Linked DNA regions of Niabella yanshanensis. The protein of the gene in region 1 interacts with the protein of each later gene in a pairwise test. Links are inferred from orthologs where the notes say so. Each region holds a gene or a part of one and is shown on either strand. Other genes may lie near its edges. The genes, in order: gyrA and gyrB.

The links.
Region 2: the proteins of gyrA (region 1) and gyrB interact in binary tests that used the Escherichia coli proteins (3 or more experiments, as listed by UniProt). The link is inferred for Niabella yanshanensis from one-to-one orthologs.

The regions. Positions count from the first base shown.
Region 1 is NZ_CP139960.1:717,582-733,457, forward strand. Bases 5,690-8,904 are described here. They hold gyrA (DNA gyrase subunit A), read left to right. Parts: upstream 5,690-6,073; coding sequence 6,074-8,704; downstream 8,705-8,904. Other genes in these bases: metK (methionine adenosyltransferase), read left to right, coding at 5,690-5,787; U0035_RS02630 (hypothetical protein), read left to right, coding at 8,734-8,904. Also shown: U0035_RS02595 (trans-sulfuration enzyme family protein), read right to left, coding at 1-495; U0035_RS02600 (OsmC family protein), read right to left, coding at 553-984; panC (pantoate--beta-alanine ligase), read right to left, coding at 1,074-1,922; U0035_RS02610 (glycogen/starch synthase), read left to right, coding at 2,082-2,894; U0035_RS02615 (DUF4270 family protein), read left to right, coding at 2,935-4,446; more of metK, read left to right, coding at 4,534-5,689; more of U0035_RS02630, read left to right, coding at 8,905-10,059; xylA (xylose isomerase), read left to right, coding at 10,318-11,646; U0035_RS02640 (xylulokinase), read left to right, coding at 11,719-13,221; U0035_RS02645 (LacI family DNA-binding transcriptional regulator), read left to right, coding at 13,371-14,411; U0035_RS02650 (GxxExxY protein), read right to left, coding at 14,678-15,082; U0035_RS02655 (hypothetical protein), read right to left, coding at 15,147-15,278; U0035_RS02660 (hypothetical protein), read right to left, coding at 15,353-15,532; U0035_RS02665 (amidohydrolase family protein), read right to left, coding at 15,574-15,876. UniProt on the Escherichia coli protein: A type II topoisomerase that negatively supercoils closed circular double-stranded (ds) DNA in an ATP-dependent manner to maintain chromosomes in an underwound state.
Region 2 is NZ_CP139960.1:2,320,974-2,336,609, reverse strand. The notes cover bases 10,408-13,382. They hold gyrB (DNA topoisomerase (ATP-hydrolyzing) subunit B), read left to right. Parts: upstream 10,408-10,892; coding sequence 10,893-12,872; downstream 12,873-13,382. Other genes in these bases: U0035_RS09380 (tetratricopeptide repeat protein), read right to left, coding at 12,879-13,382; U0035_RS09390 (hypothetical protein), read left to right, coding at 10,408-10,639. Also shown: U0035_RS09450 (phosphoenolpyruvate carboxylase), read left to right, coding at 1-2,004; U0035_RS09445 (DUF4878 domain-containing protein), read left to right, coding at 2,106-2,681; U0035_RS09440 (DUF4878 domain-containing protein), read left to right, coding at 2,687-3,085; U0035_RS09435 (inorganic diphosphatase), read left to right, coding at 3,150-3,692; U0035_RS09430 (hypothetical protein), read left to right, coding at 3,814-4,458; U0035_RS09425 (C40 family peptidase), read right to left, coding at 4,499-5,275; U0035_RS09420 (RNA polymerase sigma factor), read left to right, coding at 5,387-5,977; U0035_RS09415 (hypothetical protein), read left to right, coding at 5,967-6,329; U0035_RS09410 (hypothetical protein), read left to right, coding at 6,490-6,942; U0035_RS09405 (UDP-N-acetylmuramate--L-alanine ligase), read right to left, coding at 6,939-8,318; U0035_RS09400 (bifunctional UDP-3-O-[3-hydroxymyristoyl] N-acetylglucosamine deacetylase/3-hydroxyacyl-ACP dehydratase), read left to right, coding at 8,582-9,985; U0035_RS09395 (PLD nuclease N-terminal domain-containing protein), read right to left, coding at 9,982-10,200; more of U0035_RS09390, read left to right, coding at 10,244-10,407; more of U0035_RS09380, read right to left, coding at 13,383-14,015; U0035_RS09375 (hypothetical protein), read left to right, coding at 14,145-14,348; U0035_RS09370 (glycoside hydrolase family 28 protein), read left to right, coding at 14,547-15,636. UniProt on the Escherichia coli protein: DNA gyrase negatively supercoils closed circular double-stranded DNA in an ATP-dependent manner to maintain chromosomes in an underwound state.

The DNA.
Region 1 (15,876 bases):
GATCAGCTCTAATTGCGGATTGGTGGGTGTTTCGAGGTAAAGCATTTTAGTATTCGGCTTTACCGAAGCTTCCCAGTTATCAATATCAGCTGCATCAACTAACGTAAATTCAATACCGAATTTCCCCAGAAACTTCGTAACAACGGTATTAGTACCGCCGAACATCGAACGGCAACACAGCAGGTGATCGCCTGTCTTCAAAAGCGCCATAAAGGAATTAAATACGGCTGCCATACCGCTCGCAACCGCAAAACCTGCTTCACACTTCTCTAACAACGCAATTTTATGCGCAAATTCATCCACGGTGGGATTGCTGTAGCGACTGTAAATATTATCGTCAGACTCATCTGCAAACGCAGCACGCATCGACTCAGCGTTTTCGAAAGTAAAGCTACTGGTCAAAAACAGGGGGGTAGAATGCTCCATTTGCTGAGTGCGTTCTGTTTGGGTTCTTACTGCAATGGTCGAGGGGTGGAGTGGTCGTTTGTTGCTCAACGTTTATTCTTTTAATTTCGGGTCTTTGATTGTTTTGCTATTCGAAACAAGTATCTATCAACTCGGTTGTTTAATAATTACCTGTGTTTTGATTTCGGCACCCGCTTTAACAAGGGTAATGGCTACCGAGCAATATTTGGTGATGGAGATCTCAACGGCACGTTTTGCTTTATCTTCATCTACATTACCAGTGATTTCAAAAATCATTTCAATATTTTTCCATAAAGACGGCTCCACATTGGGTTCACGTTCTCCGTTAACGGTTACCTCATAGTCAATAACTTCCTGGCGCTGTTTTTTCAAAATGCTGATCACATCAATACTGGAGCAGGCTGCCAATGCGTTCAGTAAAAGCTGCATAGGGCGTGCACCATATTCAAGACCGCCCATATTGGGGTTGGTATCGGTTTTCACTACTGTTCCATTCTCATTAATGGTATCAAAACCATATTCTCCACTTACCCTTTTCAATTTTACTGTATTCATCATTATAAGATTATTATTTAAAGGTTCTACTATGATCTATAAATTGATCCTTTTGCGCGTGCAAAAGTATTTCAATTAAGGCAGCTTTCCAACTAAGCAATAACCAAATTATCTATCAGCCTTACCGGTCCCAAAAATGCTGCAATCAGGGCTACCAGTGGCTTCTGTCCATCCCAATCATCCACGGGCTCCAAAGTGTATGCATCCGCTATACCTACATAATCTGTTATAAATCGCCTTTCATTTAATTTCAAAGTAGCAGCTTCTTTAATCCCCGCCATCGGTCCCGCTTTAAGCGCTCCTTTTAAGAACAATAATGTCTGGTAAATTGTTGGGGCCAGCTGTTTCTCCTCTTCGGATAGCCGGGCGTTGCGACTGCTCATCGCCAGTCCGTTTGTTTCGCGCATAGTTGGAACGATCGTCATTTCTATGGAGCCGAATGCAGGTGTTGTATCAATCAGCCTTTTGATTACCATACATTGCTGGTAATCTTTCTGGCCAAAAAACACAGCTTGAGGCTGCACGATTGAAAACAGCTTATCCACCACCTGGCAAACACCCTGGAAATGACCCGGGCGGAATGCACCTTCAAACAGGTTTTCAAGGGCTTTCAAATCATAAATTCTTGTTATTTCTCCATTTGGATACATTTCTTCAACCTCCGGATAAAATAGTACATCGCAACCTGCGTTCACCAATAGAGTTATATCTTTCTCAATCGTACGGGGATATTTTTCCAGATCCTTTTTATCATTGAACTGGGTAGGATTTACAAAAATACTTACTACACCCATATCGCAAGCGGTCTTACAGGTTTCCAGCAGGCTCAGGTGGCCCTTGTGTAACGCGCCCATCGTGGGCACAAACCCAACAGATAAACCTTTATCTTTTTGAATCTGCAAATAAGACTGAATGTCCGAAATCTTCTTAAATATTCTCATCTCTTTGTAATCATTTTTAACTGTTTAGAACGTGACCAAACGGTAAAACCGCTGGTTTTTCACAATGAATTTCCAACTATCGTTCATTAGTACAATCCATAATATAGGGCAGTTTGCCTATAAATATGTAACTTTGCAAACTTTAAAAATTGCTAAAGCATGTCAACAAAGAAAAGAATTTTATTTATTGCCAATGAAATGTCTCCCTATTTAGAGTTGACTGAATTTTCTGAAATTGTTAATAAACTGGCCATAAAAGCCAATGACAATGGTTTTGAGGTGCGTTGCATTATGCCGCGGTTTGGAGTTATTAACGAACGCAGACACAGGCTTCACGAGGTAGTTAGGCTTTCTGGTATCAATGTAACTGTTGATAACGACGACATGCCGTTACAAATCAAAGTGGCATCTCTGCCCAGCGCACGTCTTCAGGTTTATTTTTTGGAGAATGAGGAGTTGTTTAAAAGGAAAACCCTGTTTCATGATGACGAGGAAAAATGGTTTGCTGATAACGACCTGAGAACCGTTTTCTATTGTAAGGGAGCTCTCGAAACCGTGAAAAAATTTGGCTGGAGCCCTGATGTGATCCATTGCAGTGGCTGGATGACAGGGTTAATTCCGGCTTATCTGAAAACGATTTATAAAAAAGAACCCGTTTTCGCACATAGCAAAATCGTATACACTATTGGTGAGAACACTTTTAAAGAGAAGCTGGGCAAAGGATTTATACCCAAAGCGCTTATTCACCCTTCCCTGAAAGAAAAAGACCTGGAACCCTACAAAGACGGAACCAATGTAGCGCTGATGAGGGGAGGTGCTACTTACGCAGATGCTATTACTTTTGGTGCACCCAATGTGGATAAGAAATTATTGGCTGAGTTTACCAAAGTACGCGGTAAAAAAACGCTCCAGTTTAAAGAAGATTCTGATTTAACAGACTATTTACAACTGTATAACGATCTTGCGGAATAATTTTCAAAACTTACCGTATCAATTTTTCAAAAATATCTGTGTGAATAAATACATTGCATCAGCGCTGGGCATATGCACGTTGGCTATCGTTTTACTGGTTTCCTGTAACAAAATCAATCAGGCAACCGATATGGGACAGGATTTGATTCCCCCCGTTGATAATATCCATACGTTTGATACGACACTGGAGGTAGAAACGTATAATATGCTATCCGCTTTCGCTGATGATTCAGCCCGGAGTATAGCTTCTGATGATCAATATCTGGGTTTAATGACCGATCCCATCTTCGGGAAAACAGACGCCCGTATGTTCTTCCAGTTAGTACCTACAAGTGGAAAAACAAATTTGATTAACGTTCCGGGAAAAAGATATATTGACTCAGTAGTATTGCAGGTAGCTTATTTGGGCACTTATGGAGATACAACAACACCTCAGACAATCACTGTATCGGAACTTTCTACAGCTAATAACTTCAAGGCTAGCGGCAGTAATCGTGATTCTGCCTATTCGATAAGGGACAACAATTTTATCACTACCGATATATTGGGGTCCAGGCAAATTATACCACGATCTTTAAAGGACTCCAGTATCGACATCCGTGCAAAGGATACAGTACCCATTGGTAATACACTTCGTATAAAGCTGAACAATAGTTTTGGCCAGCGCCTGCTCGATTATGATACTACGGGTGTGAACGACGCCTACTCTACCGATTCAATATTTTTAACCAAGGTGGGTGGCCTTGCATTAACGTCGACCGGGGGTGGTAATGCTATTATGGGCTTTGATATAATCGATAATAGCAAAACAAGACTTATTGTATACTATCGCCACGATAATACCACTACAGCGGGTGATATAGATACCGCTGTGGCTTCCTACACTTTCGAGGGCAAGGTAGCATCTGCCAATTATATTGGCAGAGATCATAATGGCACCCAGCTTCAGGCTACTTCCGGTGACAATGTACCCGACGCTTTCGCTTATATTCAAAATAGCCCGGGTGCTTACACAAAAGTGAAAATACCAGGCCTTGCGGGAATGACCAACTGTGTCATCCACCTGGCGCAGTTACAAATGGAACAGGTATATGATCCGATGGATACACTTTTCAATGCGCCGCGACTTATGTTTCTCGATATGTTGGACGCAACCAGCAATAAATATAAAACGATACCTTATGCTATTGACAATAGTTCGTTTCAGGCGGCTAATGACCTGGCCACTGTTCTTAGCATCACACCTGCGGGTTACATATCATTCGGATCCTGGTATACTTTTAAGAAGGATCTTTCAAGCAATACCATAAAGGAATGGAAATTTAATTTAACACGTTATGCACAATATGTGGTGAAAGGAATGACGCCGGTATCTGATTTACGTCTGCATGCCAACTATTATACAGTTATCAACAACGGTAACGTCAATAGTAATGGCACAAGAGTCATCGTTCAAATAGCTTCCGGACCCGCTGCCGGCCGCGTACGCCTCGGGGGCGGTAATCACCCCACACAAAAAATGAAGCTGAGAATTGTTTACTCCAAAATCTAATACAACATTATAAATTTTATTAAAACGGGTGCGGATACTATATTTGCACCCTATTTATTTTATAGACTATAAACTCATTATTTCACAATGCCTTACTTATTTACTTCCGAGAGTGTTTCTGAAGGACACCCAGATAAAGTGGCGGACCAGATTTCTGACGCGCTGATTGACAATTTTCTTGCTTTTGATCCACAATCTAAGGTTGCCTGCGAAACACTGGTTACTACCGGTCAGGTAGTATTGGCCGGAGAAGTAAAGTCCAAAGCCTATTTGGATGTACAGGACATTGCCCGCAAAGTGATCAGCAAAATTGGTTACACCAAGAGCGAATATATGTTTGAAGCCAATTCGTGTGGTGTACTTTCAGCTATCCACGAGCAATCTTCTGATATTAACCAGGGTGTGGATCGTAAGAAGAAAGAAGAGCAGGGAGCGGGTGACCAGGGTATGATGTTTGGTTATGCTACCAACGAAACGGCTAATTATATGCCTTTAGCGTTAGACCTGGCTCATACTTTACTGATCGAATTAGCTGAGTTAAGAAGAGAGAACAAGCAAATCAAATACCTGCGCCCGGATTCCAAAAGCCAGGTTACTTTGGAATATGATGACAATAACAAACCAGTGAGAATTGATGCTATTGTTATCTCTACACAGCATGACGACTTTGATAAAGAAGAAAAAATGCTGGCAGCCATTGGCAACGATATTAAAAAGATCCTGATCCCACGCGTGATCAAAAAATATCCTCAGTATAAACATCTTTTTAACAATAAGATCAAATACCATATTAACCCGACTGGTAAGTTTGTTATAGGTGGACCACACGGTGATACCGGTTTAACAGGCCGTAAGATCATCGTAGATACCTACGGCGGTAAAGGCGCGCACGGTGGCGGTGCCTTCAGCGGTAAAGATCCCAGCAAGGTAGATAGAAGTGCTGCATACGCAACCCGACATATTGCAAAAAACCTGGTAGCTGCAGGCCTTGCGGATGAGGTATTAGTGCAGGTTTCTTATGCGATCGGTGTGGCCCAGCCAACCAGCATAAATGTAAATACCTACGGAACAGCGAAAGTTGATTTGACGGATGGAGAGATCAGCAAGATAGTTGAGGGCATTTTCGATATGCGTCCTTACTTCATTGAGCAAAGGTTGAAACTGCGTAACCCTATTTACAGCGAAACTGCTGCTTATGGTCATATGGGACGTGAAGCTAAGACAGTAGAAAAGGTATTTATTTCTCCTGATGGTAAGAAAGTTGCTAAAAAAGTAGAACTGTTTACCTGGGAAAAGCTAGACCATGTTGCAAAAGTTAAAAAAGCATTTAAGCTTAAATAAACAATGCTTAATTTATAGAGAGAGCCGCTTCTGAGTGAAGCGGCTCTTTTTTTAACAGGTTACGTTTTCAACCCTGACTTGTCTGCAGCGAACTTAAAACCCGGCCGGGTTTATTGTGTTACCAGGTAAAAATGACTTAGGCCGACTCGCTAAAACCGCTCGTCAAATAGTGCATAAACTGGTGAAAAATCATGACATATTCGGTAAATTTCAGGTATAAAAAGATTAAATTTGCCTGCATTGTAAATGCCATTTTACTTTAAATTTTAAGAACAGAAATAATTAGATGGAAGAGAATCTGGAGCCACAAGGAACACAGGATAATAACCGAATTATTCCCGTAAATATAGAAGAGCAGATGAAAACGGCCTATATCGATTACTCGATGAGCGTAATCGTAGGTCGTGCACTCCCGGATGTAAGAGATGGGTTAAAGCCCGTACATCGCCGGATATTATATGCGATGAATGAATTAGGGTTGAATGCCAACAAACCTTATAAGAAATCTGCCCGTGTGGTAGGGGAGGTATTGGGTAAATATCACCCGCACGGTGATAGTTCGGTATACGATGCCATGGTTCGTATGGCCCAGGAATGGAGCATGCGGTACAGAATGGTTGATGGACAGGGTAACTTTGGTAACCAGGATGGAGACGGACCGGCGGCTATGCGTTATACCGAGGTGAGACTACAGAAGCTGGCAGAACATATGCTGGATGATATTGAAAAAGACACGGTGGATTTTCAACTGAACTTCGACGATTCGGAAAAAGAACCTACCATCCTGCCAACACGTATACCGCAGTTACTGGTAAATGGTTCAAGTGGTATCGCAGTAGGTATGGCTACCAGCATTATGCCGCATAACCTGAGCGAGGTCATTGATGGCTGCGTTGCCTATATCGAAAATAATGATATTACGATCGACGAGCTGATGCAGCATGTAAAAGCTCCCGATTTCCCTACCGGTGGTATCATTTACGGTATGGAAGGTATTAAAGCCGGCATGCACACGGGTAGAGGCAGGGTGGTAGTACGCGGGCGTGTGCAGGTAGACACCAAACCCAGCGGACGCGAGCAGATAGTGATCACTGAGGTACCTTACCAGGTCAACCGCGATGCGTTAACTAACCGCATTGGTGAGCTGGTGAACAACAAGATCATCGAAGGTATTGTACACGTTAATAACGAATCGAACAAAGATGGTACCCGTGTCGTATTGGATCTGAAGCGTGATGCTATAGCTAACGTGGTGATCAACCAACTGTATAAGCACACCGATCTGCAAACTTCTTTTGGTATCAACAACGTAGCTATTGTTAAAGGTCGCCCCAGAGTATTGAGTGTAAAAGATATGATTTCTGAATTCGTAGAGTTCAGGCATGAGGTGGTAGTGCGTCGTACAAAATTCGAATTAAAAGAAGCTGAAAAAAGAGCTCATATTTTACAGGGATACTTAATTGCATTGGATCACCTGGACGAAGTGATTCGCCTGATCAGGAGCTCTGCAACACCTGATATCGCCAAAGAAAACCTGATCAACGCCGGCTGGGGATTAGACGAAATACAAGCCAAAGCCATACTGGAACTGCGTTTGCAGCGTTTAACCGGAATGGAGCGTGAGAAGATCAAAGAAGAGTACGAGGAGCTGATGAAGCTGATCGCTCACTTAAAAGATATTCTTTCTAATGAAACCTTACGCTTTGATATTATTAAAACCGAATTACTGGAGATCAAGCAAAAATTCGGAGACGAGCGTAATACAGAGATCACTTACCTGAATGATGAAGTAAGTATCAAAGACCTGATCAAGGAGGAAGATGTAGTTATTACTATTTCTCACTTAGGTTATATTAAACGTACCTCGGCAGATGAGTTCCGCGCACAAAAACGTGGCGGACGCGGCGTACGCGGCGGTAAAACCAGGGATGAAGATTATATTGAGCACCTGTTTGTAGCCTCTACACACCATACCCTGTTATTTTTTACAGAAAAAGGAAGATGCTATTGGTTGAACGTGTATGAGATTCCTGAAGGAGAAAAAACAGGTAAAGGACGTGCGATACAAAACCTGATGCAATTGCCGCCTGATGATAAGATCCGTGCGATCATTGATATCAAAGATCTGAAGGATGAAGAATTTGTAAAAGCGCATAATATACTCCTTTGTACTAAGAAGGGTATTATCAAAAAAACAAGCTTAAGCGACTTTAGCCGCCCGAGGCAGACCGGTGTAAACGCTATTACAATTGTTGAAGGCGATCAGTTGTTAGAAGCTAAACTAACAGACGGTACGTCGGAAATCATGCTGGCTGTGAAAAGTGGCCGTGCTATCCGCTTCTCCGAAGAAAAAGTGAGGGCAACCGGCCGTGGTGCTATTGGGGTTGGTGGTATTGAGGTAGATGATGAAAATGACGAGGTAATAGGCATGATTTGTGTATCAACAAACGCTGAAATTACGCCGGGTGTACTGGTTGTGAGTGAAAAAGGTTTTGGTAAAAGAACAGCGGTTGACGAGTACAGATTTACGAATCGTGGTGGTAAAGGTGTAAAAACCATTAACATAACGGATAAAACCGGTAATTTAGTCGGACTTTTAGATGTGTTTGAGAATGAGGACCTGTTAATAACCTGCAAAAGCGGTATTACTATAAGGATGCCGGTAAGTGGTATTAGTGAATTAGGCAGGGCAGCACAAGGTGTAAAACTGATCCGTATTGATGAAGGAGATGAGATAGCCGCTATCACCAAGGTTGACGAACAGGAAGAGGAGGAGATCGAAGAAACAGAAAATACGGAAGCCGGAACGCAGATTGAGGGTGCGACGGAGTCTCAGGACAATGCAACTTCTTCCGGAGATCAGCAATCTGATGATAATAACAATGAGGGTACAGAAGAATCAACCGAAGAAAATTAGCGTTTAAAAAATAGTAAAAATATATACGAATGAAAAAAGTTATTTTCCTGGCAACGATTGTTGCTTGTTCAACAACAGGAGCTTTTGCGCAGAAGTATGATGATATCAAAGGGCTTTTGGCACTGGGGCAAATCGCGAAGGCAAAAGAGTCTTACGACAAAAACTCTACTAATGAAAAATTCTTTACAAAGCCTGAAGGGTATATACTGAAAGCAGCGCTGTATTCGAGCCTGGCGCTGGACAGCAGTAAAGCTGCGGAAGCAGACAAAAACAGATCAGAAGCGGATGCAGCTCTGGCTAAGTATAAAGAAATGGAACCAGATATGAAATTAATGGAGGACCCTACTTACAAAAACACTCCTTATAATTTATATGCTGCTTATTTTAATGCCGGTATAGCCGATATCAACAATAAGGCTTATGAGCCAGCCTACGATAAGTTCAAAAAAACGGTTGACTATTCGGAACTTCTGATCGCTAAAAAGATCATGAACAAGCAAATGGATACTGCAGCGATCTATTACGCGGGTTTATTGGCAGAAAACACCAAGCATGCGGATGAGGCACAAAAGTATTATGCCCGCATTGCTGATGCTAAAATAAAGGAATATAATGAAGCATCTTACGAAAGTGTATACCAGGGCCTGGTTCGTTATTATGCAGGTAAAAGCGACAATGCAAATTTCGAAAAATACAAAGCCATCGGAAAAGAATTGTTTCCTCAAAGCGAATTTTTCACGTACTCAATGCTTGATTTTGCAGTAGGTGGAAGCTCTAATTTTAATGAAAGATTGGCAAGCCTGGAAAAGCATGTTGCCTCAAATCCTGAAGATTATAAAGCAAATATCACCCTGGCCGAAATCATTTATGATACATTAGATTCGAGAAAGGCTAATGCGGTACTTCCTGGTAATGCAGAAGAGCTGGAAGGCAAAATGCTGGCAGCTTTGAACAAAGCATCCAGCCTGAAACCTGAAGAAATGCAGCCTTATTTATTATTGGGTGATCACTATTTGTTAAAATCAGAAAAGTTCAGAGATGCCATGGTTACTGCTGAAACCAATGTGACCAAAAAAGGAGCAAAAGCAACAGCGGACGATAAGGCCCAGTTAGCAGAAGCTAAAAAAACCTACGGTGCTAATTACGAATTGGCAAAGAACAACTACGAAAAAGCAGCTGAGCTATTTGCAAAAATGCAGAACCTTGATGCAGGTCAAAAACGTAGCTACCGTGCTATTGCAGGCAACCTGGCTGAATATTATTCTTATAAAATCGAAGACTCAAAAGGTGCTGACAGAGACAAATACATTGCATTGGAAAAGAAATGGGATGATATCTTTAGTAAATTAAGATAGATCACCATCTTAAATAGATCAACCGCTCCGATTTGGGGCGGTTTTTTTATACTGTAACCCGAGAGAAAGCACTACTAACTACTATGTAACCCGATTGCAAACGATGACTTTATTTGCTTCTTATAATTTATGAAATATAAAAGAAAATATTTTATGAAACCGATTACAATTTATTTCCTAATATTGTGTTTCTTTTACACTGACGATTAAAGCTTGAACCACATTATTTAAAAGACAACAACAAATCAATATTCAATTATGAGCGTATTATTAGGCGATCAGGAGTACTTTAAAAGTATTCCCCAGATACAATATGAGGGTCCGGAAAGTGATAACCCATTAGCTTTTCGCTGGTATGATGCCAACAGGGTAGTGGCGGGAAAAACATTAAAAGAGCATTTTCGTTTTGCCTGTGCCTACTGGCATTCGTTCTGCAATGATGGTAACGATCCTTTTGGCCCGGGAACCCATGTGTTTGGATGGAACAGCAAAGCTGATGCGGTAGCAAGAGCCAAAGACAAGATGGATGCTGCTTTTGAGTTTATCACTAAAATGAACCTGCCGTTTTATTGTTTTCATGATATAGACCTGGTGGATTATGGAACGGATGTAAACGAGAATGATAAAAGATTACAGGCAGTAGTAGATTATGCCAAACAGAAGCAGGCCGATAGTGGTGTAAAATTATTATGGGGTACTGCCAACGTATTCTCTAATCCGCGTTATATGAACGGGGCTTCTACCAATCCTGATTTTCAGGTTTTGTCGCATGCAGCTGCCCAGGTAAAAGCGGCTATTGACGCCACTATAGAACTGGGTGGGGACGGTTATGTTTTCTGGGGTGGAAGAGAAGGCTATATGACCTTGCTCAATACCGATATGAAAAGGGAGAAGGAGCATTTTGCGCGTTTCCTGCATACAGCCAAAGATTATGCACGTAAAAATGGTTTTAAAGGAACTTTCCTGATCGAGCCGAAACCCATGGAGCCTACCAAGCACCAGTACGATTATGATTGCGAAACCGTAATCGGCTTCTTGCGCCAGTGGGACTTATTAGGCGATTTTAAGATCAATATAGAAGTAAATCATGCCACCCTTGCAGGACATACCTTCCAGCACGAACTGCAGGTGTCAGCTGATGCAGGTGTATTGGGATCTTTGGATGCCAACCGGGGGGATTACCAGAATGGCTGGGATACCGATCAGTTTCCCAACAATTTAAATGAATTAACGGAAGCGATGTTGATCTTCCTGGAAGCAGGCGGTTTGCAGGGTGGCGGAATTAATTTTGATGCGAAGATCCGTCGCGCGTCAACGGATCCTGCCGATTTGTTCTATGCGCATATTGGCGGTATGGATACATTTGCCAGGGCCTTGATCACGGCCGATAAGATCCTGTCCAATTCTGATTACCGTAAATTAAAGCAGGAGCGTTATGCTTCCTTTGATGGGGGTAAAGGAAAGGCTTTCGAGCAGGGTCAATTAACATTAGAAGATCTTCGTGCTTACGCTATTGAAACGGGTGAGCCTGCTGTAACAAGTGGCAAACAGGAGTACCTAGAGAATATTATTAACCGGTTTATATAGTTTAGAGATCATATTTCATTGTCGATGGTTCATGGCTTATAGGCTATGGACCATTCACATAAAATCAGAATAATGTTATTATTAGGCATCGATGTAGGTACTTCATCCATTAAAGTATCGGTAGTAGACGGCGCAACACAACAAACCATCGCAGCGGCGCAGTATCCGGAATCAGAGCGGGATATTATTTCTCTTCAATCCGGCTGGGCAGAGCAGTCTCCCGAACAATGGTGGAGCGATGTAAAGGAAGCTATCAAAAAAGTCAATCAATCGGGGAAATTTTATACAAAGGATATTGGAGCTATTGGCATTTCCTATCAGATGCATGGGCTGGTGCTATTAGATAAGGCCGGTAATGTGCTACGTAATAGTATTATCTGGTGCGACAGCCGGGCCGTACCTTATGGTGAAAAAGCCTTCCAGGAAATGGGAGAGGAGTACTGCCTCGGAAGACTTTTAAATTCTCCCGGTAATTTTACTGCTGCTAAACTAGCCTGGGTAAAAGAACAGGAGCCGGAACTATTTGAGCAGATCGATAAGATCATGCTTCCCGGTGATTTTATTGCACAACGGTTTACCGGGCAAATAACCACTACACCATCAGCACTATCTGAAGGTATCTTTTGGGATTTTTTGGAGAACCAGGTATCGCAAAAGTTGATGCAGCAGTTTGGTTTTAGTAGTGGTATTGTTCCCAACCTGCAACCGGTATTCTCCGATCATGGTCGTTTGACTAAAGAAACAGCTGATGAACTTTCATTAAAAGAAGGTATACCCGTTACCTATAAAGCAGGCGATCAGCCCAACAATGCGCTTTCCCTAAACGTATTCGAACCGGGAGATGTTGCGGCCACTGCAGGCACATCTGGTGTAATATATGGTGTAAGTGATGAGCTTACTTACGATCTGCAAAGCCGGGTGAATGGATTTGCTCATGTTAATCACCAACCTGATTTAACCCGTGTTGGTATTTTGCTCTGCATTAATGGTACCGGCATTCTGAATCGCTGGATCCGGAATCTTTCTGGAAATGTTTCCTATGCGCAGCTTAATGAAATGGCGGCCACGGTAAGGCCGGGCAGTGATGGATTAACTATTCTGCCTTTTGGTAACGGCGCCGAGCGTATGCTCAATAATAAAATAGTAGATGCCCATCTGCAAAATATCGACCTTAACAAACATACCACAGCCCACCTGGTGAGAGCCGCACAGGAAGGTATCGCTTTCGCATTCCGTTACGGGCTCGACATCATGCGTAGCAATGGCATGCAGCCTGCCGTGATAAAAGCGGGAAAAGCCAACATGTTTTTAAGCCCGGTATTTACCGAGGCTTTCGTAAACGCTACCCATGTACCGGTTGAATTGTATGACTGTGACGGCAGTGTGGGTGCCGCTTTGGGAGCAGGGATAGGGGCCGGGTATTACCGGCAGCCGGCAGACGCATTCCGGAAACGTCAACCCCTAAGCGTAGTAGAACCAACACAGGCTGCTTTGTATGATGAATTGTACGGAGCCTGGAAAGCAGAGCTGGAACAGAAATTAAATTCGGACTCGTTAATTTTACAGGAAGCTTAACGATACGCAATACGTATAGTATGGGTGCAACCGGAGAATTGATGACCCGATTTCCAAAGACTTTCATCTAAGAAGCCAAAAGATTTTGATAGAGTTTGTTTACCGGCATCTCTTTTTACCTACTTTTACGCACCTAATTTTATTTCCGTATGAAGAAGGGAAAAGAAGTAACGATATATGATATTGCCAGCGAGCTAAAAATATCTGTAGCTACTGTTAGCCGCGCTTTGAAGGATGATCCGGTAGTAAGCAAGAAAACCAAGAAGAAGATCTTCGAGCTGGCCGAAAAAATGGGGTATCGTACCAATCATTTTGCCCGCAGTCTTCGTACGCAGGAAACCAATACCATTGGGTTTATGATCCATGAGCTCAATAGTAATTTCGCTAATTCGGTATTATTGGGCGTAGAAAAAGTAACCACCGAAGCCGGCTATGACCTGATTATTGCCCACTCATCTGAGAGCTACGACAAAGAAGTGGCCAATGCCCGCAATCTTTTTAATAAACGGGTGGATGGGCTGATTGCCTCTTTATCTTTCGATACCAAACAATACGATCATTTCAAACAGTTTAAGGATAAAGGTGTACCGGTTATATTTTTCGACCGGGTTGAAAAAGGCAATGATAATACGGTAGTGGTGATCGATAACTATAAGGCGGGGTATGATGCTACCCAACATTTAATAGATCAGGGGTGCAGGAGAGTGGCGCATATTACATCCAACCTTAACCGTAATGTATACGCAGAGCGTTACCGGGGTTATAAAGATGCCCTGGCTGACAATGGTCTTGACCGGGACGAAAATCTCGTGTTAGTAGATAATCTAAGCGAAAAAGCTGGTATCGATTCGGCTCACAAGCTACTTAAGCAAAAGCGTAAGTTTGACGGGGCTTTTATCACCAACGATTTTGTGGCTGCCGCTTTTATTAAAACCCTGAAGGAAAACGGTATCAAAGTGCCGGAAGATGTAGCAGTAGTTGGTTTTAATAATGATGCTATCGCACATTTGATCGAGCCTTCTCTCACTACTATTAATTATCCCGGTATAGAAATGGGAGAGATCGCCGCCCGTACATTGATCAATCATATCAAAGGCGTCAGCAATTTACAACAGCTCAATACTTTGATCATTAATTCAGACCTGATCGTACGCGAATCATCGCAAAAGAAAAAGAAGGGCAAAGTATAAAGTACAAAACCATTAAGGAGTTAAGGTTAGTTAAGATTCATAATAATACCTCTTAATGTCCCTCAATACCTAAATGATTTAAGAAATGGAAACCAGTAAGGAGTTAAGATTAGTTAAGTTAGATGATAGGCGATAAATCAAGCTCTTAATGTGCCTTAATCACTTAATGGTTTAAAATAAAAACATTAAGGAGTTAAGAATAGTTAAGATTATAATGTTCGCTCTTGATGTGCCTTAATTCCTTAATGGTTTAAAACAATAACCACTCAATCATCCAGTAGCCGAAAATACTCATTTACCAGAGGCTTCATTGAGCGGGTAATATTATCGGTAAAGAAATTAATCAGTAATCCCTGAGGCTTCTGTAATAATTTCATATAGGTTAATAGTTGCGCCTCGTATACGGGATGCCACTGTTCAACCGCCTTTAATTCTACGACAACCGTATCATTCACAAGCAGATCCAACCGGAGCTCGGTATCCAGGATCATATTACCATAAGCAACGGGTACCATCACCTGGTGTATCACATCAAAGCCCTGCCTCCGGAGCTCGTATCGCAGGCATTGCTGGTAAACGCTTTCCAATAATCCGGGGCCTAATTCTTTATGTACCTGGATGGCGCAGCCGGTAATAGTATACGATAGTTGGGTTACTTCATGTTTCGTCATGGTGTTAGCTTGTAGGGTGATTCATTCGCTTGCCCTACAAATATCCCGATTTTTTAATTAAAGACTACCCGGTTGCTTTAGCCTGATTCTTCTCCCAAAACCAATAGATCGCCATTAAGTAAAAAGCATGTAACAACTGTGCTTCAATAGCGCTCCAGTTTTCAATAGAGCAGCTACCCAAAATAAGCAGGCTCATCAATGCTATAGATGCAAATAAGGTCAGTCTGATTTGAAAGCCTACCAGCAATGCCAGCCCCAGTGAGGCTTCTGCTATCGGTAAGAAATAACTGAAAGCACAATAAGGGCGGGAGGGATCGCCGATTTATCCATGGTGGTCACCATCCAGCTGCTAAAGCCGGCAAGCTTAGGCAGACGTACTAAACCGTGACCTAATAAAGAGATAGCTACCGGTAAACGCAGAAAGAAAAAAGCAGTTTTAAAATGATTCATATCGGTATTGAATTTAGAGGACAAATTAAATGGCTGTTTGATCAGGGGAGTGGTCCCTTGCTCACTTCCTTCCCATTCTTATACACTGCAAAGATCTCCCTGGTATTTTTTATGTCTTTGGATGGGTCGCTGTTTAATATGACCAGGTCCGCCACTTTAGCCGGCTCCAGCGTGCCATATTGTTGCTGAATCTTTAATGCCGTTGCCGCATTTTTCGTAGCCACGGTAATAGCTTCTAATGGTGTCAAACCGGCTTCTGTCATTAATTGCAGTTCCAGGTGTTCAGAGAAACCCTGTGCGCGTACCGGCGTAGCGCCACTATCTGTGCCCATAGCTATTAATAC
Region 2 (15,636 bases), 1.6 Mb from region 1 along the record:
ACACCTTACGATGAAGCTATTAGCCTTGTTTGGTTTTTAGAGAATGTGTTTTATACGGCTGCAGGAAGAATTGTAAACGAGTTGAAGAGCCAGTTCCCTGAAGCGGTAACCGACCTAAACCCTGTTTTGCAAATGGGTTTTTGGCCGGGTGGAGACCGCGATGGCAATCCGTTTGTGAAATGCGATACCACTTTAAAAGTAGCAGATGCTTTACGTGGCGCCATTTTAAAATGCTATTACCTGGACATCCGTCGTCTCAAACGCAGGCTTACTTTCCCTGGTGTAGAAGAGCCGATTGCTGCATTAGAGTTGAAATTATACGATAATGTATTTGTTCCCGGCTTTAAAATAGACGTTACAACCCAGGAGATCAAAGATACCCTTGTAAGTGTGAAAGCGATCCTGGAAGAAAAACATAACTCTCTGTTTACTTCCCAGGTACAAAGTCTGATTAATAAAATCGACCTGTTTGGCCTGTACTTTGCCTCTCTGGATATCAGGCAGGAGAGTACCATACATCAGAAATTATTTGAAACCGTTGCCGATAAGTCGGACGGAATGATACCAGGTAATTATAAAGAGCTGTCAGAAGCAGAGAAGATCAAAGCACTGCTGCAGATAAACGGAGTGGTAGATGCAGGTATTTTTGAAGATGAAGTAGCCGCAGATACAGCGCAGATACCAATGGCTGTAAAAACGATACAGGAATACAATGGAGAAGCGGGGTGTAACCGTTATATTATCAGCCAATGTAACAGCACTTTAAATATTATCGAGGTATTTGCCTTATTTAAAATGCAGGGTTTTGCCAATGATGAGATCAATGTAGATATTGTTCCTTTATTCGAAACCATAGATGATCTCAGCAATGCAGGCGAAATAATGAAAACCCTGTATAGCATTCCGGCTTATAAAGAACATTTGAAACGTAGAAAGAATACCCAGACTATTATGCTGGGCTTCAGCGATGGTACCAAAGATGGTGGTTATTTGATGGCCAACTGGAGTATCTACCGTGCAAAAGAAGAGTTGACCCGTATCACCCGCTACTATGGTTTTGAGGTTATCTTCTTCGACGGAAGGGGAGGGCCCCCGTCAAGAGGCGGCGGTAAAACCCACAAATTTTATGCATCTATGGGTAACAATATTTCCAACAGGGAGATCCAGTTAACTATTCAGGGGCAAACCATCAGTTCCAATTTCGGCATTATCGATTCTGCACAGTACAACCTCGAGCAGTTGTTGAATGCGGGTATTACCAATAATATACATGTAGACCGTCATGCTCCTTTAACCGGCAAGCAGGAAGAGTTGCTGCAGGAGCTTTCTTCTTATGGTTTTGACGAATACAAGAAGCTGAAGGAGCATCCCTTATTGGCCAGCTATTTATACGAAATAAGCCCGTTGCGGTTTTACAGTGAAACCAATATCGGAAGCCGTCCGGCCAAACGTGGAAAAACGCAGGGCGGTATTTCATTGAAAGATCTTCGTGCGATCCCGTTTGCAGGCGCCTGGAGCCAATTGAAGCAGAATGTGCCAGGCTTCTTTGGGGTAGGTTCTGCACTTAAAAAGATGGAATACATCGGCCGTTTCGACGATGTAAAGAAGTTATACGATGAGTCATTGTTCTTCAAAACCCTGATCGATAATTGCGAGATGGCTATGTCCAAGTCTTACTTTCCGCTGACGGCTTATATGGCACAGGATGAAACTTATGGCGAGCTCTGGAATATGATTTACGAAGAGTACCAGCTTACATACGAGTACATCGTAAAGCTATCGGGCAACGAGGAGCTAATGGGCAATTACCCGGTTGATAAGCTTTCGATCTCTATGCGTGAAAGGATTGTACTGCCGCTTTTGACCATCCAGCAGTATGCGATGTCGAAAATACGTGCGCTGGAGGCAAATGGAGATGATGCTGATGGCATAAAAGATACCTACGGAAAGCTGGTAATGCGCTGCTCATTCGGAATTATTAATGCCGGGCGCAATTCGGCCTAAAGAGAATTCTTTATACTGGAAACCGGGGCTCAGGCGAGCCCCGGTTTTTTTATTAATCTTTTATAGAAACTCATCCTTACATTTGTTTGCAAAAAGGAACTATGAGAAATATAGTAAAGACAGTAGCCTCTGCCCTGGTAGCTGCAATTTTGTTGATATCCTGTGGCAGTGTTACCAGCAATGATCCTAACGCGGTGTTGCAGGAGTTTTTCGAACACCTGGCAAAAAAAGATATCGATGGCGCCAGCAAATATGTAACCTCAGATAGTAAGCCTACCATGCAAATGATGAAGAAGGGACTGGATATGGCCGAAAAAATGAAAGATTCCCTGCCTCAGTCAGATCCCATGAAAGATTTCCAGGATGTTGTTATTGAACCGGCACGCATAATGGGCGACTCTGCATTTGTTTTGGTTAAAAGTAAAACCCAGCAAAGGCCCGAAGCTGAATTTAAGTTGCTGAAAGAAAGCAATGGCTGGAAGGTAGATTTTACAATGAGCACGCTGATGCGCATGGGCATGAAGAGTGTGCAAAACCAGGGCGATGAAATAAGAGACTCGATTAATGTGAACAGCGAAGAAATACAAAAAGGAATGAAGATGGCTGATAGCGTTTTGAAGAATATGGATCCTAAAGTGCTGGATGATATCCAGAAAAAATTAGACAATTTAAAATAGTAATTATGAGATTGATGGGATTAGGTATAATGGTACTGCTATTCCTTGGAAGCTGTAAAGGAGGCCGTGAACAAAACGAAGCTGAGACTGATCTGGTTGCAGCGAAAGAATTTGTTCAGGCGGCATTAAAGGGGAAATATGACAGGGCTGCAGACTTTATGCTGCATGATTCATTGAATGATGAACGGTTGGATGCCGTGTCCCGTATGGAACTGTCTTCCGATGAAAAGCAGGGGCTTTGGGATGCGAGCATTAATATACATAGCCGTAAACTGGTTAACGATTCTACCAGTATTATTGTGTATTCCAATTCATTTCATAAAGAAAACCAGGATACCTTGAAAGTGGTCAAAAAAGATGGCAAATGGCTGGTAGATTTTAAATACCTGTTCGACCATGAATAGAACTACTGTTAAAAGCATATTTTTGCAGACTTTTAAATAATTTTCAAAAAATCAATAGAACCTTATGTCAACTATACAACATCCGTGGCATGGTGTAAGTTACGGCGCAAATGCTCCCGAGTATGTGAATGCGATCATAGAAATTCCTGAAGGCTCGAGGTCGAAGTACGAAATCGATAAAGAAACAGGATTATTGAAGTTAGACAGGGTTATTTATTCTTCTTTTCATTATCCGGTTAACTACGGGTTTATTCCCCAAACTTTGGGGCAGGATATGGATCCTTTGGATATCCTGGTTTTGTGTTCTCAAACGATCCGTTCACTTTGTCTGGTGCAGGCTAAAGTAATTGGCAATATGCAGATGATTGATAGTGGCGAGCGCGACGATAAGATTATTGCTGTTGCGCTGAACGATCCATCTGTTAGACAATATGACAATATTGATGAACTCCCACAGCATTTTTTGCTGGAAATGCGCAACTTTTTTGAGCAGTACAAAGTGTTGGAAGATAAAAAAGTAGTGATAGATACCTTCCAGGATAAGGAAACAGCACTGCCCATTGTTACGGAAGCTATAGATTACTACAAAGAAAAGTACAGAAAATAGTAAATAATAGGAAGGACCTGACAGCAGGTCCTTTTTTCTTATCCACATGTTGATAATCAAATAGAAGATGCAACCTTTTGATGATTAGAAACGTCCGTACGGGGTAGCTAACAATCCAGATATGTTGAAATATTTCTTTGCTATAGCCATTTTCGTATTGCCGGTTTCCTTTATACAGGCCCAGAGCAATTTTACGCGCACCGTAAAAGAATATTATCGTGTCAATCCATTTCAGGGTAATTTTTCTTCTTTTGTTGAGGCGTTAACAACCGATCCTTCGTTGTTGAAAAAGGAAATTTACCGGCAAACAGATACTACGGGGTATTTTGTGAAAGGGGAGTATGACGTTTTTAACCCCTATAGTATCAACGCCAATAAGGTAGATATGCTATTTTACGAAAATGTTTATAAATCAAAAAACCGGGTTCTTTTTAGTTTTTATACTTACCAGTTAACCACGTATTTCCCGGACACAGAATTGGCAAGGCGGGCTGTAGCAAAGGATTATAAAAAACTGGTTAAAAAGATCAGGAAAGACATGTATGATACGCAAAGGCAAAGTTTAAAGGGGTATAATAATATTGAAGATGGTGAGATAACTACTTTTAACGATTCGGGTTCTACGCTGGAACCGGTAGTGGTTAGCTGGCAAACGCTGGCAAAAACAAAACAATTAGGCTTAACAATTATTTTAAGATTGGAGCAGGATAATAACTATGCGTATCCTATTAATCATAAAAACAGGATTGCTTATGGCAGGTATTAAAGCCAAATCATTTATGACCATCCATAAGTTTGTCGGGGAATTATTCAATAAATCGCCTTATGCACTTTAGCTGATGCGTTCGCATCCCCGTGTCGCTATTGACAATACCCTTGTTATCTATTGGGTCTATACGTACTTTTCCGGCTGCATGTATAATGGTGGTACTATCCAGTAAAATTCCAACATGAACAATTTTTCCTTTGTCTTCAAAAAAAGCAAGATCGGCAGGTTGGACTTTTTTTAGTGATGGTACCGGCCGTCCCTGCAGGGCTTGTTCCCAGGCGTCCCTCAATATAGGCAGGCCTACCAGTTTGTACTGGGTTTGGGCAAAACCACTACAATCTACACCCAATATAGTTTTGCCTCCCCATAAATAAGGCGCATTCAGCCATTGATGTGCATTTTCGAGTAATTGAGCCTGCTTGTTTTTAATAGTAGCCGTGTTGATAGCCTGAGTGGCGCAGCTGTAGGGAATTCCGGCTATTACTCCTTCCTTTTTTTTGAAGTCGGGTAGCGTTGATCCCAGCGGAACCTGCATCAGTTGATTGGCAAGCTCTATTTTTGTTAAAAACTGTGAAGCCAGGAACGGCGACTCCTGCATGGCTGTAGCAGCATCAATACCCTTTACAAGATGAGGCGTTAACCATCCTGTATAACCATCATATAAGCTTTTTACTTTCAGCCATTGGTTGTCTTTTTGCCCCGTAATTTGTACGGGTTCTCCAAAAAACAGCTGGTTACTCATCTCTCTTCTGTGGTTGGGCGCCTTACGTACAGGCGCAGCAGGTACAGTAACTATTGCATATACGGCCTTCATATATGTAAATATATACGCTCTTGATTTATCTTCCCCGTCGCATCAGCTAATAAATTGGCAAAACGTATGGAATTACGAAGGGTTTGCATCTTTAATTTATAACTTTAGCCGGTGGGGAAAGACAAATACCAGGATATTAGCGATAAGGAGCTGTTGCAGCGTTTCTGGCAAACTCAAAACAATGAGTGGCTGGGTATTCTATTGCAACGTTACACCTTGTTGTTGTTGGGTGTTTGTATGAAGTATTTAAAAGAGGAAAATGACGCCCGTGATTGCGTGCAGCAGATCTTTTTAAAAGTAATTCAGGAAGCAGGAAAATATAAGATTGATTACTTTAAAAGCTGGTTGTACATGGTGGCCAAAAACCAATGTCTCACCATATTGCGGGATAAGAAGGGGAAAATTTCCGTTGAGCTGGATGATACGAACAGCCATATAGTGGAGGAAGTAGAGAGTACAGCGGACGGGGGAATGTTGTTGGTAAGTGACGAGGTGCTTCGGGAGGCCTTACAGGAACTCAACGAAGAGCAATACAAATGTGTAACTTTGTTTTACCTGCAGAAAAAAAGTTACCAGGAGATAAGCGAAAGCACGGGTTATCCCATGTTAAAGGTTAAAAGCCATATTCAGAACGGAAAGAGGAATCTCAAGATCAGTATTCAGAAAAAAATGAAAGCAGCGGATTCAACCCATGCAAGATGATTTAAAAAACATATTATCCAATGCGGGCGGTACCACCAGCCAGGATCAGCTATTAAAGTATCTGAAAGATGAGTTGACTCAGGTGGAAAAGCATGATCTTGAAAGTAAAGCTGTAGATGATGCTTTTGAAAGCGATGCGTTAGACGGTTTGCAGGAGTTGCAGAACAGGGAGAAACTGGAGCTGATTGTAGATGGCTTAAACAGGGATCTTAAGAAGCGGGTTTCAAAAAAAAGTGAGTTACGGGGGAAAATGCAACTAAAAACTCATTGGACGCTTTATTTTTCGATCCTTATCTTTTTGATAATCATTGTACTGGTATATCTTTATCTGCATCGCCGGATGTATCCCTAGGGTAAAACAAAGTTGCAACACTAAAATTGTGCCTTACTTTAAAATGGTGATAACTAGTACTATTTTTAGCGTAAACAGGCTGTTTTCAATATTAATTTAATGTTAACTGGCTCCGGAACCTAATTTTAATTGCCACCTTTGGGGAGCAAAATCGAAAATTATGCAATGGAAGACTATAACAAGCAACCTCGGTAATACCGCGTTTAGCTTGTGGAGCAACGGACGTAAATTATTGACGCTTGCTTATCAAAGCCAATCAGACCGGGTATATATTGAAGCGGAAGACGGAGAAAAAAGACATTTTAAGTGTAGAAATAAAGGCCTTTTAAAAAACAGGATCGTACTGGAAAATGAGTACGGAACCAATCTTGGCAAATTGAAAAAAGAAGGCAGCCGGGAATTTATTTTGATCGACGGCAAGAAATACTATCTCAACTTTCTGAACAATAAAGAGGTAGAAATAATTGCAGAAGATGCACAGGAGCCCCTTACTGTGTGCAGCCTCGATTTGGAGAATCCAACTACAGAAGCAAAAAAAGGCTTATTAATGGTACTATGCTACTATTTACTGGGCCACCCGCAAAAAAGCGAGCAGCCCGCTATGGCCGTTTAAAGCCTCTCGTATATATCTTTAGAAAATTGTTCCAGCGACGGATCCCTGGCGCCCATTAGCAGCAGCACATTGCCTTCCTGCAGGTGGGGTTGAACGTTTTCCAGGAGTTGGTTACGATCTTCAACGAAGTAAGCATTTTTACCTAATGCCCTGATATCATTGATGAGGTCATTGGCAGAAATGTCTTTGGTGGTTGTTCCTCCTGCATAGAAGATCTCACTCATCCATATTTCATCCTGGGGTCTTAACGCTTCGGAGATCTCTTTCGCGAAATCGCTTCTGAGAAATTTAGTGGGTGTATAGCCATGAGGTTGAAACCAGGCCACCACTTTCTCTGCAACCGGCTGGCAACTTTTAATGGCAGCAGCACATTTCACGGGATTGTGAGCGAAATCGTCTACTACCCATATGCCCGATTTATTTCCTAAAACCTGGCAACGCCGGTAAATTCCCTCGTAGTGAGCAAGGGCTTCACTGGCAATCTTTAAAGGTACGCCGGTTTGAACGGCTGCTGTTACAGCTGCAACGGCATTTTCCATATTATGCCGGCCTGCAACGTTGAGCTCAAAATGCTGCCCTTCAATGTCAAAAGAAATTTTAAACCCTTTTTGCTGGAAACCGGTGGCGAAGAAGCCTGCGCCCAGGTTTTCGCCTTCAATTTCAAAGTCATTGACCAGGTGAACCGATAGTTTTCTCGAATGTTCGTTGGATTGGTTAACAATAAAAAACTCACTGTTGTTCTTAAAGGTTTCAAATACCTGCATGAGTTCGTCCAACTCTTTGTGATCTTTCTCTATATTAAGCAGTAGCCCGATTTTTGGCTGGTATTGAACAATAGAACCATCGCTTTCATCAGCCTCTATCACAAGCCACTCGCTATTACCAACGAAAGCATTGCCTATTTTACCTTTTTTAATCAGGCTAACCAGGCCGGCTCCGCTAATAATGGAAGGAGAAAGACCGGCATAGGTGAGTATATCAAACAGCATCGCCGTAGTTGTACTTTTGCCACTGGTACCACCTACCGCAATTGTTTTTTTACTGGCAGCGATAAGCGCTAATAATTCAGATCTTTTAATAACCGGAATACCCAGTTCTTTGGCTTTTTTGATCTCTGCAACAGTATCCTCTATAGCCGTTGACGCAACAATAAGGTCGGTTTCCGGGGTAATGCCACTGCCATCCTGCAGGAAACATTGTATGCCGTCATTTTCCAGCTTAGCCTTAATGTCGCCGGCTTTGCCTTCGTTAAAAAAGCGGTCACTCCCACTTACTTTTTTGCCTGTACCCTGTAAATACTGGGCAATGGCGCTCATACCCGCGCCCGCAACTCCGATAAAAAAGGGGGCTTTTATATTTTTTAGTTCAATATTCATAATGTCAAAATTCCAGCCAGTACCATTTGTTTTTGTTCAAAATTATGCAGATGAGGAATGCGAATGGATCAAAGCATCAATATACAAGCGAAATGTACAAAGTTTTTTGATTACAGATTGTTATCAAAATACAAATCTCAGTCCGCCTGGTGAAGAAAAACATGACGGAAGCGCGCATGCAGAGAGATGATTTTTGAGCTATTAATCTAATAAATATGGCAGATGTAGCAAGATTATTATATTTGCCAAATTCAATAATGACTATGGGCAGTAATTTCAATCCTGATAAACAACACACGTTAAAAAAATCAGTGAATATAAGTGGCACGGGTTTGCATACCGGTATATTGGCTGATGTAACGCTGAAACCGGCCAATGCTGGTTTTGGATTCCAGTTTCAAAGGGTTGATTTGCCCAATAAGCCCATTATTAAAGCGGATTGTGATCTGGTTACAGACACAAGCCGGGGTACAACCCTGGAGGCTAATGGCGCCAAAGTGAGTACGGTAGAACACCTGCTGGCGGCTTTGGTAGGCATGGGAATTGATAACTGCCTGATTGAAATAAATGGTCCGGAAGTGCCGATAATGGATGGCAGCTCTATGCCCTATATAGAAATTATTGAAGAAGCAGGAGTGGAAGAGCAAAATGCAGCAAAAGCATGGTATTCAATTGACGAAAATCTTTATCTTACTGATGAAGATAAGCGGGTTGAAATGGTGATCATGCCTGCCCGGGAATATCAGATAACCACGTTGATCGATTTTAATTCACCGGTTTTAGGCACCCAGCATGCAGAATTAAAAACCATGCGGAATTTTAAAGATAAAATTTCTTCCTGCCGTACTTTCTGTTTCCTGCATGAACTGGAAATGTTGTTAGATCACAACCTCATTAAAGGAGGTGACGTAAACAATGCCATAGTGGTGGTTGATAAACCCGTAGGCGATGCGGAGTTAGATCGCCTGAAGAAAATTTTTAAGAAAGATGACATCGAAGTTAAAAGTGAAGGGTACCTCAATAACCTGGAACTTCGCTTTCCCAATGAACCGGCCAGGCATAAATTGTTAGATATAGTGGGCGATCTGGCGCTGATTGGCTACCCCGTAAAAGGACGGGTTATCGCAAATCGCCCGGGGCATAGCTCCAATGTGGCTTTTGCAAAAATGATCAAAAAGCATATCAAGGCCAATAAGCATATCAAGGATGTACCCAGCTACGATCCTACCACGCCTGCGGTTTACGATATCCAGCATATTGAAAAAACATTGCCACACCGCTTTCCTTTTTTACTGGTAGATAAGGTAATAGAGCTAACGGATGAGAAAATTGTAGGGATTAAAAATGTAACCTTTAATGAGTGGTTTTTCCAGGGACATTTCCCCCAAAACCCGGTTTTCCCTGGTGTATTACAAATAGAGGCGCTAGCCCAATGTGGAGGAATGCTGGCCATCAACCTGAGTCCGGAGGGACAATACGATACTTATTTCCTGAAAATAGATAATTGTAAGTTCAAAAACATGGTAAGGCCCGGAGATACACTGATTCTTAAAATGGAACTGACGGCACCGATCAGGAGAGGGATTTGCGAAATGAAGGGAACTACCTATGTGGGGAATAAGGTTTGTTGCGAAGCCGACCTCGTAGCCCAGATTGTAAAACGTTAAAAATCAATTTTGGACACTTTTTGCTTTACCCCGAAGAGAAAGTAAAGAATACCACCCAGAATAGGAAAGAAAAGCACAATCAGGGCCCAGATGATCTTATTAGAGCTATCTTTAAACTGGTTACGCAAAATATCTATCAATGCTAAAAGGGGGATCAGGAACATCACTGATAGGAGCGCTATGATTACAAGTTCGTTAGTTCCAAGTGCAGCCATTTAAATTTTTAGCTAATTTAGTAATATTCGAAATAATACTGTTATGAATCTGAAATCACCAAGTGTGTTTGTTGCCATGACCATCGCATTCGGCTTTATTTCCTGTAAAAAAGAGAATGATGATAATAGTATAAACGGGAGGTTTCAGGGAAACTGGATAGAAAATAGCGCTAAAGAAATTGTTTTGGTAGTAAGCACGCCGCCTGCCGGCGACGAAAATCTGCCTAATCTGAGGCTAAATAACGGATTAACCACTTATTTTTTTGATTACCGTTTCAATAATGCCGGTGATTCAATTTACATCTCTGACCTATCCACTGGGGGTGCAAAGAATACTCCTTATAAAATTACCTTTGCCAGTAGCGGGAAATCGCTTACTATAAAAAAATTTCATACGATATTGCCGAATGCTGATCCACTTACTTTTGATAAACAGTAGGGATTTTTTGAGCTAATCAGGTAATCGGCCTGACCATTTATGGCTTTAAAATGTGCTGCAATTTCCATAGTTCACCAACTATTCACATTTCAATTAAAAGCCAAATAAACGCTCATTTTTTCGTAAATTTGTCCGTTGCCTCATGGCATCTGTTAATGTGTAATCTATTATTGATTTTAGCCACATGATCTTCTTTATTTGACCCCGGATTAACGGGAGCTTTTAAAGTTTTTCATGCATTTTTTAAATATTTATGAGCGAAGAAATAAACGAAGCGGTAGCGGTTGAAAAGCCCGCTTATGGTGCCGACAGTATTCAGGTTTTAGAAGGTTTGGAAGCGGTGCGTAAACGTCCTGCGATGTATATCGGCGATATTGGTATCAAAGGTTTGCACCACCTGGTATATGAAGTGGTGGATAACTCGATAGATGAGGCCCTGGCGGGTCATTGTAAGAATATCGAGGTATATATTCACGAGGATAACTCCATCTCTGTTCAGGATGATGGCCGGGGTATTCCAACGGGGATCAACAAAAAGGAAAATAAGTCGGCGTTAGAAATCGTAATGACGGTATTACACGCCGGAGGTAAGTTTGATAAAGACAGTTATAAGGTTTCCGGGGGATTACACGGTGTAGGGGTAAGTTGTGTAAATGCACTGAGTACTAAAATGATTACTACCGTTCACCGTGAGGGTAAAGTATTTGAGCAGGAATATCATATCGGTATACCCCAATACACGGTTAGAGAAATTGGAGTATCCGATAAGACCGGTACTCATCAGCATTTCTGGCCCGACCAATCTATTTTTACGGTTACTGAGTATAAATTTGATATTCTGAAGAGCAGGTTGCGTGAGCTTTCTTATTTAAATAAAGGAATTCGCATTTCTCTTTCTGATTTACGTGAAAAGAATGATAACGGTGAAATACTTTCGGAGGTATTTTACAGCGAAGGTGGTATTACTGAGTTTGTTGAAATGTTGGATGAGGTTGCCGGGCGCAAGCCATTGATTCCTAACGTGATTACCGTTGACGGACATGATGCTGGCACTAACGTGGCGGTGGATGTAGCCCTTACTTACAACGACTCTTACAGTGAGCATATTTATTCCTACGTAAACAACATCAACACCATTGAAGGAGGCACGCACGTAACCGGATTTAGACAGGCTCTGACCAGGGTGTTTAAAACCTATGGCGATAAAAACGGCTTGTTTGAGAAAGCGAAAGTGAGTATAGAAGGCGATGATTTTCGCGAGGGGCTAAGCGCCATTATTTCGGTGAAAGTTCCAGAACCTCAGTTTGAGGGACAAACAAAAACCAAGCTGGGTAACAGCGAGGTAAGCGGCGTGGTGCAAACCACACTGGCCCGTGCTTTAGAAGTATTTTTAGAAGAGAATCCGAAAGATGCCAGAAACATCATCAATAAAGTAATACTGGCGGCGCAGGCCAGGGCGGCTGCGAGAAAAGCGCGCGACCTGGTTCAACGTAAATCGGTTTTAAGCGGCGGCGGCTTACCGGGTAAGCTGGCCGACTGTTCTGATCGTGATCCGGAGCGTTGCGAACTATACCTGGTGGAAGGGGACTCGGCGGGAGGTACAGCAAAATCGGGTCGTGACCGGTCTTTCCAGGCTATTTTGCCGCTGAGGGGTAAAATCCTCAACGTAGAGAAAGCTATGGAGCACAAGATCTACGAAAATGAGGAGATCCGCAATATTTACACGGCATTGGGTGTGACTGTTGGAACGCCGGATGATCCTAAGGCATTGAACCTTACAAAACTTCGTTATCACAAGCTGATTATCATGACGGATGCCGATGTGGATGGCAGCCATATTGCAACTTTGATATTAACTTTTGTATATCGCTACATGAAAGAGCTGGTAGAACAGGGTTATGTATATCTGGCCCAGCCACCATTGTACCTGATAAAAAGGGGAAGAGAGTCGGCTTACGCTTACAACGAAGAACAAAGAAAAGCGTTAGTTGCGAAATTAGGGGCCGGTAAAGAAGACTTGGTAAATATTCAGCGGTACAAAGGTTTGGGAGAGATGAATGCGGAGCAGCTTTGGGAAACTACCATGGATCCGGATCGTCGTACTTTAAAGCAGGTGACTATTGAAAGCGCTGCTGAGGCTGACCGTATATTTAGTATGCTGATGGGAGATGAAGTAGCACCCAGGCGTGAATTTATCGAAACCAATGCCAAATACGCTAAACTGGATATCTAAAGGACATCAGGGTTGGAGATATTCCCCGATATAATGAAATAGTTTTTCCTCTAAAGGTGTTTCAGGCTTCTGTTTTTCTGCAAGAAATTTTTTGTAAAAGACAGAAGCCTGTTTTTTATCATTCAGAAATATATCATAGACCCTGCCCTTATAATACAGATCAAAGGGACTGTGAAAAATATAATAGGAGCTATCGTATTGAGCGATAGCTTTTTTATATTGTTTGACGTTTTCATAATTGTCGGCTTTTGACCTGAAATAAGTTATGGCTGGTCTCATAATATTCTGGGCGAGACATTCGTCCAGCAAACGGTTACTGGCGACATAATCCTTTCTTTGAGCGTAGGCCTGGGAAGCACAGTAAGTAAGCGATTCGTTACCGATACTTTCTTTTTCCATCCATTTGTACAGTTCCAGGCATTTATCTGGCTGTTCCGTATTCAGGTATGCGTAAGCCAGGCTGGTTAAAGGGCGGGCGCTTTTTACCGAATCCCGCAGTAATCGCTCTCCCCAGAAGATAACTTCTTTGTGTTTCTTATCGTAGTCACTGAAGTTTATTTTTTGTGAGATGATTTCTGGTTTAGTAGAGTCGGATTTGAGAAAATCATTAATAACTTTTATTGCCTCATTTCGTTTTTGGGATAATAGCAGGGCATGGCAATAACGCAATGCTGCATCAGAAGCTTTGGGATTAATGATATAGGCCTTTTCGGAATAGAAGAATGACGAATCACTAAATTGCAGGGATTGAAATACGGAAGCAGTATACAGCCAGTATTTGTAATTAGATGGGTAGAGAATGGTCAGATTTCTGAAGAATAATAGTGCGCGGCCGTATTCTCTTATTTGCTGGTTAATAAGGCCTAGGTACAAATTGGCCTGCAGTTCATGGGACTCCTGGTCGTAAACTTTTTGATAAGGCTGAAGCGCTTGTCTCTCCTGGTTGTTCATATAGTAACAATAGCCCAGCGTTAAATAATGATTACGGCTGTAACCTTCCGGCTCATGAGCCAGTAGCCACTCAATAGCATTATCATAATCTCTTATTTGCAGGAAATACTGTAAACTGTCATTGCTGGTCATAGAAAATGATGAGAAATAGCAGCATAAAAAAAGCAAAAGTTGTGGTAGTCTTTTGGTCATTACAAAGGTTTTTAGAATTGCAATATAACTAATAAATTAGTTATAAAAAAAGGTAAATCATCGAATAAATGGCATTAGTTCTAAGTAAAACCCTTAATTTCAATTTTTCTTAATCAAAAAATAATAGCTATGGCAGATGTAACCCTTACAGCTTACAATGTAAAAACCAAAGAAAAGAATGTACCGATCCAGGAAGCCGTGATTTCAAGAACTGCAAAAGGCGGATACATTGCAAAAGGCAACGATGGCAAAGGCAATAAGTTGACAGCCCTTTTGGGAGAAGAAAAAGCACTGGCGGCTATTAAAGCGGGTCTTGCAAAGCAAGATTGGTAATACGCAGGTGTAAACTATATATCAACCCGGCAAACTGTTTGCCGGGTTTTTTATTTGAAGCCTGATGTACTTTTTTTGAACAGGGATGTTTTTTTTTACTAAATGCCTGTAACCGATAACGTTTGCGTAAATAAAGTACATTGTAATTGTTTCGGCAACAGGGATTCTGAGTACCTTGTACGTTCTAATAGATTGCAGATGTATAAAAAGTTTGTTGTATCGTTGTTGCTTGTTATTGGTTCGTGCGTGGGTTTTGCTCAAACAAATTGGATCTTGCCCAGGGTTGCAGCAACAAAATTTAAGCCGGTTAATTATAGTATTACTAAATATGGCGCTGTTCCAGACGGACATCAGCTAAATACCCGTTCAATACAGAATGCCATTGACGATTGTAGTAAGAAGGGGGGAGGCACTGTTCTCGTACCCTCAGGATTGTGGTTAACGGGTCCGATTGTGCTAAAAAGTAATGTAAACCTGAACCTGTCTGTTGGAGCTACTTTATTATTTACTAAAGATAAAACGCAATACCCATTGGTAAAAGCCAATTGGGAAGGGTACGACCAGATGCGCAACCAATCACCTATCTCGGCTGAGGGTGCCACCAATATTGCCATCACGGGTAAAGGTATTATCGATGGGAATGGCGATGGATGGCGCATGGTTAAAAAAGATAAATTAACTGAATCTCAATGGAGGAAACTGGTGGCTTCAGGCGGCGTCGTTTCTAAAGATGGCCGTTTATGGATGCCTTCCGAGGGTTTTGCCAAAGGACAGGATATGAAAGATCCGGGCAGGATCACTCCGGATAGAGATGAAGCGCATTATCGATCGATCAAAGACTTTCTGCGTCCTAACCTGCTGGTTCTGACTAAATGCGATAAAATATTACTGGAAGGAGTAACTTTTCAAAACTCACCCGCCTGGAACCTGCATCCTTTAATGAGCAGTAATATCACGGTGAGAAACATCCAGGTGAAAAACCCGTGGTATGCGCAAAACGGGGATGGAATTGACCTCGAGAGCTGTCGTAATGTATTAATTGAAAACAGCGTTTTTGATGTTGGAGATGATGGCCTTTGTATCAAAAGTGGCCGTGATGCCGACGGGCGTGCCCGTGCGATGCCCACCCGGGACGTGATCATCCGGGGCTGTACAGTTTACGCTTCTCACGGCGGTTTTGTGGTAGGGAGTGAAATGAGCGGCGGCGCTAAAAATATTTATGTAAGCAATTGTACATTTGTAGGTTCAGATATTGGTTTGCGTTTTAAAACAACGCGTGGCCGCGGCG